2 regions of the Desulfitobacterium chlororespirans DSM 11544 genome follow, and region 2 is predicted to be linked to the other one. Evidence: riboswitches for the same ligand, from Rfam matches in the RefSeq annotation. Region 2 holds a riboswitch; the other holds the start of a gene.
What was found. Region 2 has a riboswitch for S-adenosylmethionine ahead of BUA14_RS23480 (methionine ABC transporter ATP-binding protein). Riboswitches for the same ligand answer to the same signal wherever they lie in the genome.
Positions count from the first base shown of each region.

Region 1 (7,250 bases), on a different contig from region 2:
ACCCTAATTCCTTGAGGGGCTTGACAATAGTATCATGGTCCAGTTCCATAAGTTTTAAAAAATCCTTTTTAGGAATTTCCAATCGGGCCATATCCTGGTGATAACGCACTCTTAAATTTGTAAATCCTAGTTCCTTAAGTAAAATTTCCGCTTGCTCTACGCGCCGAAGCTTTTCGATCGTGATCTCCTCTCCGTAAGGAAAGCGAGAAGATAGACAAGGGCTGGAGGGCTTATCCCAAGTTGAAAGTCCCATCTTCTTGGACAATTGACGAATCTCTTCTTTGCTTAAACCGGCTTCCTGCAGCGGGCTCCTGATCCCCAGCGCTCTGGCCGCCTGCATGCCGGGGCGGTAATCTTTAAGATCGTCGGCATTGCTCCCGTCAAGAACCCAATTGATCTTCTTCTCTTGGGCAATGCCTGAGAGCTTTGTAAACAACTCATTTTTACAATGAAAACAACGATTTTGAGGGTTCTTTACAAACTCCTCTTTGCCCATTTCTTCAGTTTCGATGACCAAAAACTTTGCTCCAAACTCTTGGACCTGCTGCAAAGCATTGTTATAATCGGCTGAAGGCATAGTTTCCGAAGCGCCGATGACAGCAAGACAGTGATCCCCCAAGGTTTCATGAGCTACTTTTAAGAGAAAGGTGCTGTCCACCCCACCTGAAAAAGCCACCACAACCGCTTCCATTTCTTTGATAATTTGCTTTAAGTGATTCAGCTTTGCTTGCATGATTTACCTCCAGATTACTCAAACTTAATTAACTTTCACACTTCAATCGATCTATGCTTTAGAACTATCGCTAAAATAGTAGTTTCTCAGTTTCTCCATTTTTTGAGAATATTCCTCCTGAGTCAAGATTCCTTGCCTGACTAATTCCGAAAGCACTTTCGTATAGCGTTCTAATTCTTTCATATTTTTACTGGAAACCTTCTTTTGATTATAAAACTGTATGACTTCTTCTAATTCATCATTATCCAGCACCCCGATAGCTTGCAACTTAACCAAGCTTAATTCACTTTCCTCATTAACCGCAACGGCATTGGTGCTTTTGATTAATGGCTGTATAGCCAGCCTTACGGCAAGAAATATAATAATAAAAAGTGCTATTGAATAGAAAAGAATTGCCTCCATCATCATAGCTCTCCTCCACAAATTATAAATCAGTTACCCACCAATCTTGTCCCCAGTGAAAACAGTTCAAGGCTGGACTCCTGTTTAGCTCCGCTTAACTAAGATATTCTCAAAAAGCATAGGATTTTCCTCTTTTCAGAATGAAGTATATCTGAACACAAAAAATTCACTTGCAAAGCCCATAGGAATAATATAATATTAGCCTAAACATCTTATTAGGCTAAAGTGAATTAAATATGAATTTATGTCAAAGCTCTTATCAAGAGAGGCGGAGGGACTGGCCCCATGAAGCCCGGCAACCTACATATGTGAGGTGCTAAATCCAGAGAACCATCAGGTTCGAAGATAAGAGGACGTGGAAACAATTCACGACCTCTTTGGAGGTCGTTTTTGTTAGGTCAAATCTTCTTTGAAGCTCAGCAACATGAATATCTTTGCCAATATGTTCATAGTAGGAGGAATGAAAATGAATATTTTAACCGAACTGGCCCAGATCGGCAATCGCCGCGATCCTTATGGAGCGATCAGCTTTCCTATTTACCATTCGTCTACCTTTGCTCACCCCGGCTTCGGCAAAAGCACAGGCTTTGATTACTCGCGAACCGGCAATCCCACCCGCCAAGCTTTAGAAGATGCTATGGCAAGCCTGGAGGAAGGTACCAAAGGATTTGCTTTTTCCTCAGGCATGGGCGCCATCACTACCATCCTCTCCTTATTCTCCCAGGGCGAGCATCTTCTCGTCACCGAAGATCTCTATGGAGGAACCTACCGTATCCTTGAGGAGGTCTTCAGCCGCTTTGGCCTCCAAGTCACTTTTGTGGATTCCAGTGATCTCGGTGCCATAGAAAAAGAGATCCGTCCCCAAACAAAGGCCATCTTCACCGAAACACCAACCAACCCTCTTATGAAGGTTGCCGACCTAAAGGGGATCGCTTCCTTGTGTCGGAAGCACGGTCTCTTAAATATAGTGGACAATACTTTTCTTACACCCTATTTGCAAAAACCACTAAACTTAGGTGCCGACATTGTTATTCATAGTGGCACCAAATATCTCGGTGGCCATAATGATGTCGTGGCGGGCCTCGTCGTGGTTCAAGGAGAAGAACTTGCAGCTCGCTTTGGACGTTTGCAGAACTCTCTCGGCGCTACATTGGGCCCCCAGGATTCCTGGCTAGTTATCCGGGGTTTGAAAACCTTGGCCCTGCGCATGAGAGCACAAGAAGAAAATGCCCTCCAGATTGCACAATGGCTGGAGAAGCACCCCCTTGTCACCGCGGTCTATTATCCCGGGCTTGAGCATCATCCCGGCTATGCAACTCAACTTGAACAAGCCCGAGGCTTCGGAGCTATGCTATCTTTCCGGGTAAACAGCCCCAGCTTAGTCCCCGCAATATTAAAATCTCTCCAGATTATTTCCTATGCGGAGAGCCTTGGTGGTGTAGAATCTCTAATCACTTATCCCGCTACCCAAACCCATGCTGATATTCCTCTCGAAGTAAGGGCAAGGCTTGGGGTGGACGATTGTCTTCTCCGCTTATCCCTGGGCATCGAAGCCGCCGAAGATCTCATTGGCGATTTAGAACTAGCTTTAAAACAGATGCTTTAGGCATCTCCTCCAGCGGATTTTTTATAGAACCCTCTCACATTCTTAAAGGTCTCATCAATGGTCTCATGCTTTACCGAGGTCGCATCAAATTTCACCCAAGTAAAGACCATTTGCACGCAGACACCTATTCCAAATGCAGAAATAACTGTACCAATTCCTACTGGTCCGCCCAAAATCCAGCCTATCAAGCACACCGTTACTTCAATAATCCCACGGCAAAGCCCTATCGATAGTTTAGTCTTTCTCTCTAAAGCCACCATCAGACTATCCCTTGGGCCTGCTCCAAAACCAGAGGCAATGTAGAGATAGGAACTAAAAGCGCAAAGGAATAAACCAAGAATGAGCATAATCATCCCTGGAAGGAAACTCTGCATCTCAGGGATTAGTTTTAAAGGTAACAGTAAGTCCATATAAATTCCGATGGCAAATATATTAAAGATAGTGCCAATACCCAGCTTCTCTCCAAGCAATACGACTATGATAGAGATTACCAAACTGGCCACTATAGAAACATTGCCAATCGTCATGCCGACAGTATCGGCAGTCCCCCGATGGAACACATCCCAGGGGGCATAGCCTAAATTGGCTTTCATGGTCATCACAATGCCCAAGGATAATAAAAAAGTGCCCAAAAATAAATACATAAGCCTTTTCCATAAACTCATATCCGCACTTCTCCTCAATATCTCCTGATCGATTATCTAATAAGTGTAACATTTTATTGCGCACATTTCCAAACCTTTATTTTATTTCTAAGAATATCCTATTCTTAAAACGGTATTAGGGCCGGGAGGCAACCAAAAGAAAGCTAATGCTTGTAATGATAAAAAACGCCATACCGGTTAGATAAAACCAGAATTTTACCCCGTAAATTTCAGCTACTGGTCCCGCGATTAAAAGTCCCAGCGGCATTGTTGCCGACATGAGGCTGCCCATGATAGAAAAAGCACGCCCTTGTACCTCACGAGGGATTTTCTCCTGCATATAGGCTATATAGGGAATATTATAGAGGTTTCCGCTTGCTCCCATAAGCGTGCATAATGCTGCAAAGAGCCAGAAAGCGTTCTCATTCTGAGGAAGTAAACCGCAGAAAAAAGAGGTAAGTCCTAATCCCAGAAGTCCAATATGCACCACGAACAGCTTCTTTTTGATCCGGCCATAGGCTCCGATCAGCAAAGCACACAACATCATTCCCCCTGAATAGCCAAATTGGACTATACTGGCATGCCAAGCGCTTGCTTTAAAATAGTCACTGGTCATCAGGGCAAAGAATGAAGAAAGTGGCATATAAAAAATCATGGAAAATGCAGCCGCCAAGGTAACGATACACAGTTTTTTATCTCTCTGGAAAACAGCCACTCCCTCTCGCATTTCTTTTTGAAAATTTGGAGCAAGCTGTTTCTCTTTTTTTAACTCAGGGATTTTGACTGCTGCCACAGCAATGCTTGCCAGCGATGCTCCCGCTAAATCAGATAATAATACGATGGGGAGTGGAAAAATTGCATACAGTGCCGCTCCCAAAACCGGCCCCAGCATCAGAGCACCTGTCTGAGCAAATTGACTCCAACCATTCACCCGAACAAGCTCTTCCTCCGGAACCAGCAACGGTATCACTGATTGAATCGCCGGAGTATGAAAAACGCTGCCAATGGCACGAATCCCGAGAACAGCACACGCCGACCAAAAAGGCGGATTTACTCCGATAAGGATCAGTGCATAAACAGCGGCTACCATCCCTATAAAGAGATCGGCACAGATAATTACAGTTTTTCGTTTTAAGCGATCTACCCAGACCCCAGCAAAAGGGCCAAGCAATAATTGCGGCAAAAAAGCAAACAACCCTGCCATAGCCAACACAAGTGGTGAAGAGGTATTGCTGGCAACCCACCAAATTAGCGTAAACTGTACCGCTGAACTTCCAACTATAGACATTGTTTGACCAATAGTTATCGTAAAAAAGCTTCTCTTCCATGGCTGTTTCCCATCGGTTGAATCGATACTCATGCTCACCTCTCCTATTTCTAAAATATACCGACGTTTGGTATGTATCTTTTTAAAATATTAGCTATTCTCTACAATCCATATGTAAAGAATAGCTATTTCTGTTTTTGGGAAAGCGAATGGAGTTCGTCAATGGACTGAAGAACCTCTTCCGTAAATAAAGGGACCCCTATTTCTTCAAATACATTTCTTGCAAAGAAAATGATGTTCTTTAACTCATTGGGAGTCCAGGAATACATCCACGGGTTAAACCAAACGTTAAAAAACAAGAGAATCATCTGGGCAAGCTGACGGGGTTGAGCTGTATGAATAGATCCATCTCTCATACCTTCCTCAATAACACCTGTAAGCAGGTCGGCTGCAGAGCCCATAGTATCACGCATATGAAGAGCCAATAATTGAGGATTTCTAAGAAACGGCGGTACGGTCTGGTCGAGAGCCTCGTGTTGGGCCGATTGGATAGAAAACATAAGCATCTTACCAAGCTTATCCAACCCGGATAGATTACGATCGTGAGCAACTGTTTTTATATCCGCTATCCCCTGCTCAGCTAATCTTTTATTCACCGCATCCATAATTTCTTCTTTTGACTTGAAGTGATGATAAATAGCGCCCTTACTCAAATCTCCCAATCCATCGATGATATCCTGGATCGTCGTATGCTCATATCCTTTGGACATGAACAATTTCATGGCTGTATCGAGAATGCGGTTTATCGTTACTTCAGGATACTTATTGCGTGCCATAGTGATACCCCATCTTTTATTACATACTTTCGGTATGTATAATAGCAGGCTACTACCTAGATGTCAAGGTAGATAAGCGTTTATCCGCCTATCCATGACTGCTCCCACTGCCACTCCGATGGTGTAGGCCACTAAATCCCTCCACAAAAAGCCATACCCCAGCACCAAACCTCCCAGCCGGGTTTGCCTTATAGCATCAATCCAGGGAGCATGATAAAGCTGACTGATTTCAATTCCAAAGGCGAAAAGCAACGCTGCTGCAGCAAGCCAGCCGGTTCCTTTCAACCTGAAAATAAGGCAAAACATAAAAAAAACCATAAGTGCCCATAGGGCATCTCCCAAGTAGAGATTGATTGTATAGGGAAAATACCCCGAAAACTGCCGGCTGCTTAAGCCAAGTATTATTGTTACTCCAACCAAGGTAAGGTAAGTCCATCGATTTCTTTTTATTGTCATAATCATTTCCTCTTCGATGTGGAAAGCATAGCGAGGCCCCATAGGCTAAATTAAGACTGTGAATTATAATTTGATCTGTTTATTCTGGCCATCAGATATTCATCTACATATTTGCCATTTCTTATTGCCGCCAAGCGCTTTACTCCTTCTTTTTCAAAACCAAACCTTTCATACAAATGTATAGCTCTGGCATTATCTGCAAATACAGTCAACTCAATCCTAACTAACATTAGCCAGTTGTCCCCAACATCTATAAGCTTGCTCAGCAAGGCACTGCCAACACCCTGATTTTGATAGTCTTTATGAATCATTATGCCAATGCCGCCACTATGCCGCAGGCGCTGATTAGGATATACCGTTAAGCCTGCATGTCCAATAATCACTTCCTGACCATCCTGAGACCTGGCTACCGCCACAAATTGATGCTGGTTGGCATCTAAATTGGCGATAAAATCCTCATTCCGCTTTAACTGCTCGGACGGGATACCCAAAATATTTTCAAAAACTCCAGGCATGCGCCTTAATATATTTATCCCCTTCCCATCACCAATTTCTATCGGTCGAATATGATACTCCATTCTTATTCCCTCCTGGTAAATCTACTGCTGCATTCCAACCTTATTCCTGGCATGCTTCCATTCTATTATTCTATCATTCTTCCAATTCCGAATCACTATCTCTCTTTAATCCCGCTGTTCTAATAAGATTCAATAGATTAACCAACCCCTGTGAACCAAGAAAAATGCCTATCCCAATAAGCAATTCGGTTATTGTTCCTCCTAAAAAATATATTCGTAATCCGGGCAGCCCCGGCAACCCATGGTTGGAAGTATGCAAACTGGCTAATTTAGTTACCAATTCTGGCAATGAATGCCCAATAAAATAAAGTCCCAATACTGAAAAGCCTATTCTCTGTAGATCACTAGCTCCTATTCCGACAGCCTCATTTCGATTTTTTTCCTTAACCAAAATTTTAGCTAATTTACCGGAAAAGCACCACAGTAAAATACCAAATAGAATCGTAATTAGCGAATACACAATATTAGTCAAAGTATAATCAGCTATCATATTTGCCGCTACAGGGACATTAAACGAAAGCAGTCTGGCCCCTTGAACGACAAAGAAAATCCCGATAAGCTTGCACCCAATACTGGCAATCTCGCGCTGATTCATCCTTTTTACCTCCTCTAAAACAACCCACTTCCTGCCGATTTTCTGCTCTTTCTATCCTAAAGCATTCTTTAACTACTGATTCAATCCTGGAATTATTGCGGAGACTCATATAACGTCTGTAAGGCACCCAATC
Region 1 covers NZ_FRDN01000005.1:382,520-389,769, reverse strand. Annotated here, with positions in the region: gene larE (ATP-dependent sacrificial sulfur transferase LarE) at 1-733, opposite strand, end outside; gene BUA14_RS07715 (hypothetical protein) at 785-1,141, opposite strand; SAM riboswitch class I at 1,389-1,487, shown strand; gene BUA14_RS07710 (trans-sulfuration enzyme family protein) at 1,596-2,741, shown strand; gene BUA14_RS07705 (YczE/YyaS/YitT family protein) at 2,738-3,406, opposite strand; gene BUA14_RS07700 (MFS transporter) at 3,522-4,745, opposite strand; gene BUA14_RS07695 (TetR/AcrR family transcriptional regulator) at 4,838-5,488, opposite strand; gene BUA14_RS07690 (ribosomal maturation YjgA family protein) at 5,552-5,944, opposite strand; gene BUA14_RS07685 (GNAT family N-acetyltransferase) at 5,995-6,522, opposite strand; gene BUA14_RS07680 (hypothetical protein) at 6,596-7,117, opposite strand; gene BUA14_RS27175 (PstS family phosphate ABC transporter substrate-binding protein) at 7,210-7,250, opposite strand, start outside.
Region 1: linked by a shared signal. The riboswitch ahead of BUA14_RS07710 (trans-sulfuration enzyme family protein) and the one ahead of BUA14_RS23480 (methionine ABC transporter ATP-binding protein) in region 2 are both predicted to bind S-adenosylmethionine.

Region 2 (7,250 bases):
TTAGCCGCCAGCTGAAAATACATCTTCCGGTAATCCATCTCGTTTATACCCCCTATATCAAGCAGCGGCAAGGCTCCGAGTCATAACCCGGCCCCGGCGGCTGCTTTTATAGGGGAAATTAAAAAGGCGCATGCGAGGTTTTTTTTACCCTACACATGCGCCCTGCTTCGTTATCTGCTGAATCCTAACCCAACCCCAGTCAACCGGAAGCAAACCAGTTGTGAATAAAAAAGCGGTCCGCATAACCGGGTACACGAACAGACCTCTTCCATTGCCTAAGTCAGGAATAGGCTGAATCTCCTGCTGCGTGAAGCCGCACAGCCTGCTTCCCGCCGACGCTCCATTACACACACTTCACCCGCGGCACAGGCGCCTTGCTTGTGCAGAAAGGGGCGGCATTGTATAATAAGACTGTCGTCGTGGACAGCTGGACTGTTACGTGTAGGTGCCAGTACACCTGCTCGTGCCTGGAAGTGCTCCAACACTTTCAGGTCACGGCGACTTTTTAATTTCCACCTATTACTAATTATAGCTTGTTTGAAGTGAATTGCAAGGTATATGAGGGGTAATCTTCATGTACGCTTTTTGTCTTTAATCACTTTGCGCAAACGACTGCCTTAATTCCTTTGCACTCAGCTGATTCCATGGCTTGTTCCTGAGTCAGGGACTCCAGACACATCTCCACCCGTTTCCCCGTTTGACGGAGTTTCCGGGCCTCTGCGATCACTTTGGAAACATCACTGCCGTAGACCAAAACCTCCGGCCTTTCAGCATTGGAGCAGACCATCTGCTCAATGATCGCCTTGAGATTGATCGCAAAACCGGTGGCCGGGGTATCCTCCCCAAAATCACCGTACAGAGCGTCATAGCGCCCCCCCTCGACAACGGGGAAACCCACTCCGGGAACATAGCCCTCAAAGACCGCCCCCGTATAATAGCTGAAGCCGCGCAAAATCCCCAGATCCAAAGACACATAGTCCTGGACTCCGAAATCTTTCAAGTATCGATAGACCTGTCTCAGGGCATTCACCGCTTCCAGCAAGGAAGGCCGCCGGCTCCACTCCAGAACCTGATCCAGCATATCTTCTTTACCATGGAGATGGGGAAGCTTTAAAAGAACGTCCTGGACCCTTGCTTCAAAGCCATAATCCTTAACCAACCGCTCAATCCCTACAAAATCCTTGCGGGCCAGCTTCTCCTGATAATGGAGCTGGAATTCCTGAGGAACCCCTAACTCGGCCATAATGCCGGTAAAGATCCCCATATGTCCCAAATTGATTTGAAAGTCCATTCCGCCAATTTTGCGGAGAGCTTCAATGGCTAAGGCGACCACTTCGGCATCCGCCGCAGAGGAGGCCGACCCAATCAGCTCCACTCCCACTTGCCTGAATTCTTGTTTATGAGATTTAGAATAGCGGAAAACATCCGCCGCATAACATAAACGCAAAGGAAAGGCGGTCCCCCGCATCCGGGTGCTGACCATCCGGGCGATGGACGTGGTTAACTCCGGACGCAGCACCAGAACATGGCCCTGACGATCAAAGAGCTTAAAGAAACTATCTCCTTCTTCTTCAATCGGCTGGATGCATGCCCCATACTCCAAGGTCGGAGTGGCAACCTTCTGATAAGCCCATGCTTTGAATAAGTCCAGTGCAGAAGTCTCAGCCTGCTCTTGTAGGGCTAACTCATCAGGAAGAAGATCATGCATCCCTTCCGGGATTCTTAATCCCAAAGAACTTCGCGGCATATTAATCCTCCCCCTTTTCCTTCTCTTCCAGACGCTTCAGGACCATCTGATAACCGTCGGCCCCAAAGTACAGGCACCGCTTAACCCGGCTAATGGTCGCCGTACTGGCACCAGTGGATTGGGCGATGGTGGTATAGGTCACATTCTTCTCCAGAAGCTTGGCCACTTCCAGACGCTGCGCCAAAGACTTAATCTCCGCCACCGTAGCGATATCCTGAAAAAACCGATAGCACTCTTCCCGATCCTTTAATAATAAAATAGCATCAAAAAGCGCATCTGTTGAAGAATCACGCAGGCGCTGATCAATCCCCTTGAATTCATCGTCTTTGTAGTCATCCATCATCGATCATCTCCTTATACTTCTATACTTTAATTTATTAAAGTATAGGGCCCTTGTCAATATTCATAACCTCTCTTCAGAAAAATTTGTTTAGTCCCTCATTTGTTTAACCTTCCATAATACTCTGTTTGAAGCATTAAATAACTCTCAAGGAAACCCTTCAGGCTGAAAAAATTACTTGCCAAGACGCTATACACTATGTTAAGATAATGTCTATCAAGATTTCAACTGAAGCTTGACTCTAAGTTAATAAACACTCTTATCCAGAGTAGGTGGAGGGACTGGCCCGATGAAACCCGGCAACCGGCATGAAAATGCACGGTGCTAAATCCTGCAGGAAATACTGGGAGATGAGAGGAAACCCGACTATAACTCCGCGGATTTCCTCGTGGAGTTTTTTGCTATTTTTTTGCTATATTGAATTAGAACCCTAACGAGGAGGAACAGCGTTGATTAGAATTGAGAACTTAACAAAGGTTTACACCTCCCGCAAAGAGCAAGTAGTAGCCATTGAAAATATCTCCCTGGATATTCCCAAAGGAGCCATTTACGGCATCATCGGTTTAAGCGGTGCCGGTAAAAGCACCCTTGTCCGTTGCATCAACCGTTTGGAAGAGCCCACCGGGGGTAAAATCATCATCGATGGTCAGGATTTAACAGCCATGTCCGCAGTAGAACTCCGGCAAGCCCGGCAAAAGATCGGCATGATCTTTCAGCACTTCCATCTGCTCCAGTCCCGCACCGTTTTTGATAATATTGCTTTTCCTTTAGAAATTGCCGGTTTTAAAAAACCAGAGATAGAAGCGAGGGTTAAAGAGCTGCTCCCCTTAGTAGGCTTGGAGGATAAGGCCCATGTCTATCCTTCCCAGCTCAGCGGCGGTCAAAAGCAAAGAGTGGGAATTGCCCGCGCCCTGGCCACCAACCCCAAAGTACTCCTTTGCGACGAGGCCACTTCTGCCCTTGACCCCCAAACCACTTTATCCATCTTGAATCTCTTAAAGGATATCAATCAACGCTTCGGCTTAACCATTATTATGATTACTCACGAAATGAAAGTGGTTAAAGAGATCTGCTCCGATGTGGCCGTCATCCATGAATCAAAAATCGCTGAACAAGGACCTGTGGAATCCGTCTTTATCCAGCCTCAGTCCAGCGTTGCCAAGGAATTTATCTCCACTGTATTTCCCAATGAACTCCCTGAAGATTTGCTTCGTGAACTGGCCACTCATCCCAATTCTCAGATTGTGCGCATCCAATTCCTGGGTTCACGGGCATCAGACCCCATCATTGCCGACCTGATGAAAGAATGCGAGGTTCGGGCCAATATCCTCTACGGAAGCATCGACCACCTCCGCTCCACGCTCTTTGGCACCTTAACCTTAGAGCTGCAGGGAGATCCTGAACAACTGGCTTTAGCTCATCAATATCTCTCCCAGCGTGAACTCAAAGTGGAGGTGATCCAAAATGTTTGATTTTACCAACCCTCAATACTGGGATACCATCTACCAACTTCTGGTCCCTGCCACGGGAGAGACTTTGTACATGGTTATCGTCTCCACTCTGCTGGCTTATCTTCTTGGTGTTCCTCTGGGGGTCATTCTGGTCATCTCTTCACCCGATCACATCTCACCGAATCCTTGGATAGAACGCACCCTCGGGACAGTGATCAATATCTTTCGCTCGGCACCTTTTATCGTTTTGCTTCTCGCTTTGATTCCTGTCACTCAGGCCATCATGGGCACATACATCGGTACGAATGCGGCAATAATCCCTCTGGTCTTTGCCACGGCACCCTTCGTAGCCCGTATGGTGGAGAGTTCGCTTAAAGAAATTCCTTACGGGGTCATTGAAGCGGCCCTATCTATGGGCTCCTCACCCTGGCAGATTATCCGTAAAGTTCTTTTACCTGAAGCTAAGGCCTCTCTTATCTTAGGCGCCGCCATCACCACCATCAGCGTTGTCGGTTATACCGCCATGGCGGGGACCATCGGAGCCGGCGGCTTAGGAGATGTGGCTATCCGCTACGGGCATCAACGTTTTCGGACCGACGTGATGATTATGACCGTCATCATTCTCGTGATAATCGTCCAATTAGTTCAACTCTTTGGCACCAAACTGGCTCGCCGGATTAATCACCACTAAGCATGTTCCAAGCGCTCACTCAAATTCATGGCGGGCGATACCGGTACTCCTGTCATGTTCTTTGGAGAGAAGGCTTGAGCATATATCTTCTCAAGAGTATCTCACAGAAATGTCTTCATGTGTATCTTCAGAGGAAAAGAAAGAAGAATTTAAGGAGGAAATAAGAATGAAACGTAAACTCTCGACTTTAATTATCGGCTCCGTAGTAGCCCTGTCCTTGGTACTTACCGGGTGCGGAAGCACCCCTCAGAAAACCGACACTCCGCCCGCCTCAGGTAATGCTAATCAGCCCGTGACGATCAAAGTAGGAGCTACCCCCGTTCCCCATGCCGAAGTACTTGAATTCGTCAAACCCAAATTAGCGGAACAAGGTATCAATCTGGAAATCGTTGATTTTACGGATTACGCTCTTCCCAACCCAGCCGTTAACGACGGATTACTCGACGCCAACTACTTCCAACACACTCCTTACTTGGATACCTACCTTGCTCAAGGCATGAAGTTGGCGATCATCGGCACCGTGCATATTGAGCCCATGGGCTTCTACTCTGAAAAAGTAACCAAAATCGATGAACTCAAAGACGGTGATGCTATTGCCATCCCTAACGATCCCTCCAATGGCGGCCGCGCTTTGGCCGTCTTAGAACAAGCCGGATTGATTAAACTCAAAGACGGTGCCGGTGTTACCGCAACAGAATTGGATATCGCTGAAAATCCTAAAAAGCTAAAAATTCAAGCCATTGAGGCTGCTCAACTTCCCCACGCTCTTACTGACCCCAAAATTGCCGGAGCTGTCATCAACACCAACTACGCTTTAGAAGCCGGCCTCAATCCCACTGAGGATGCTATTGTCCTTGAAGGCAAAGATTCTCCTTATGCCAACATCGTGGTCGCCAAAGAAGATCGCAAAGACGATCCCAACCTCAAAAAATTAGTGGATGCTTTGAACACTCCAGAAGTTAAGAAGTTTATTGAAGATACCTACAAAGGTGCCGTCGTTCCTGCTTTCTAAGAGTTAACGCTTCACCCCATATAAATATAAATAAAAGCCGTTCCTCAGTTGAGGGCGGCTTTTCTCATTGCCATACACTCTATGATTTTAATCTTAACAATTAATCCTTACTCTTACCCTTCGCCAGGTTCACTAAGTATAAGTCCTTAATTTTTCGATCATGCTTACTGGATTCCATTTGTAAAGCCTCAACCTTAGTACCTAAAATCTTAATTTTTCTTTTGACTTCCTCATAAACTGTTTCTGTGTCTCCCGCCAATCATAAAAAAGAATATCCAACTTCTTACCAAAGTCTTGTTCCATCCTGACCTGAGATTGCCTAAGGACAACCAGATCCGTCTCCATCCGTCCCTGGGATTCCTTCAACCCTGCTACATCTTGCTTTACTTCGGTCAGCTCTATCTTTATCCCTGCTACATCTTGCTTTACCTCGGTCAACTCCGTCTTTATCCCTGCTACATCTTGCTTTACCTCGGTCAGCTCTGTCTTTATCCCTGCTACATCTTGCTTTACCTCGGTCAGCTCTGTCTTTATCTCTGCTACATCTTGCTTTACCTCGGTCAGCTCTGTCTTTATCTCTGCTACATCTTGCTTTACCTCAGTCAGCTCCGTCTTCATGCCAGTGAATTCATTAAGTAACTTTTCCCAAATGCTCCAGCATCAAATCCTGAAATTTCTCATTATCCATGAATCCACTTCCCTATTCCTAGGAATGGAATAATTATATCATATCCCCTAAATTAACCCAAAGATAAGTTTCTTTAATGCCTGTACTTACCCCTTCCATGATTACCATATTTTTGATGGCATAGAACGGGTCACTCCTCACACACTATAGACAAATTACCCAGGATGAAGAACTCAATCAGCATCCTGGAACATGAGGAGAACATCTCTATGAATTCCTTCGATAAAAAAATTCAGACCCGTTTGCGCATGCATCCTGAGATGCTGCGCCACATTCTAACCGAGCCCAATGAAGAGACTCTCACGACCTTGACCCGCTATAAAATATTTGAATCCAAGGGGGCCTATCTCAGCCAGCTCCTGCTTTCCCTGCTTCCCCAATGGGAATACCTGGCCTGCGAAGGCAATACCCATTTAGGGCAAATAATTCGCAACCTGGAAAAGACACCCATCAGTCCGGTTTCTCAAGAATCGGATTTTCTGCGAGCCAATCTGCTGCGCATCCGCATTCTTGCTGAAACTCCGGGAGTATTTCCTTTCTCTCCCTTCATCATTCAGGAACATCTCCTTAACTTTTTAGAGGGTGCGGATCTGATCGCGGATTTGCCTCAACTGATGGTCATTCATTTCAGCAGGGATGAGCTGAGACCCTTAGCCTCCGAACTGGCGCAATACCGGCTAAGCCCTTTAAGCCGCCGCTATGTGCAGAACCTTTTCCACCAGGAACGTCAGGAAGCCATTCTCACCAACCTTGCTTATCTATGCAAAAATTATCCTTTACTGGGCACCTGCCGGCAAGCCTATGCTTTGCTGCTCTCCCTGGACAACATTGAAAACTGGAGCAAACATCCCTTCTGCCTCCGCCTGGTATCCAACCGCTTCTGGGATTACCGCACCAAGGAGATTCTATAGTTCATCCATGGGTCGGCCTTTCGTCTCTTCGCCAAGAATGAGGACATTAAACACAACGAGGATGAGCACTCCGGCGAACATCAGGAAAACCGTTTCTGTAGGCATTTCCGCTCCCAGCATACGGCCTACCACCATAGGGGCTAAGATACCGCCGATGCGGCCAAACCCGGCGGCCCAGCCGGCACCGGTTCCCCGGGCTCTGGTAGGATAAAGCTCAGGAGTATAGGTGTAGAGAATTCCCCAGGCGCCAAGATTAAAGAAAGACATGAGGGAACCAAAGACAAGAATCATCGCCACGCTGTTGCCCAGTCCAAAGAAATAAGCGCTGATCGCTGTACCTAAAACAAAAGCTGTCAAGGTAGGCTTGCGCCCAATGCGATCGACCAGAAATGCCGCGCTGAAATAGCCGG
Region 2 covers NZ_FRDN01000017.1:74,289-81,538, reverse strand. Annotated here, with positions in the region: gene BUA14_RS28190 (hypothetical protein) at 1-38, opposite strand, end outside; gene hisZ (ATP phosphoribosyltransferase regulatory subunit) at 596-1,747, opposite strand; gene BUA14_RS23485 (YerC/YecD family TrpR-related protein) at 1,749-2,090, opposite strand; SAM riboswitch class I at 2,344-2,444, shown strand; gene BUA14_RS23480 (methionine ABC transporter ATP-binding protein) at 2,537-3,559, shown strand; gene BUA14_RS23475 (methionine ABC transporter permease) at 3,552-4,229, shown strand; gene BUA14_RS23470 (MetQ/NlpA family ABC transporter substrate-binding protein) at 4,396-5,241, shown strand; gene BUA14_RS23465 (kinetochore Spc7 family protein) at 5,443-5,859, opposite strand; gene BUA14_RS23460 (hypothetical protein) at 6,139-6,840, shown strand; gene BUA14_RS23455 (MFS transporter) at 6,835-7,250, opposite strand, start outside.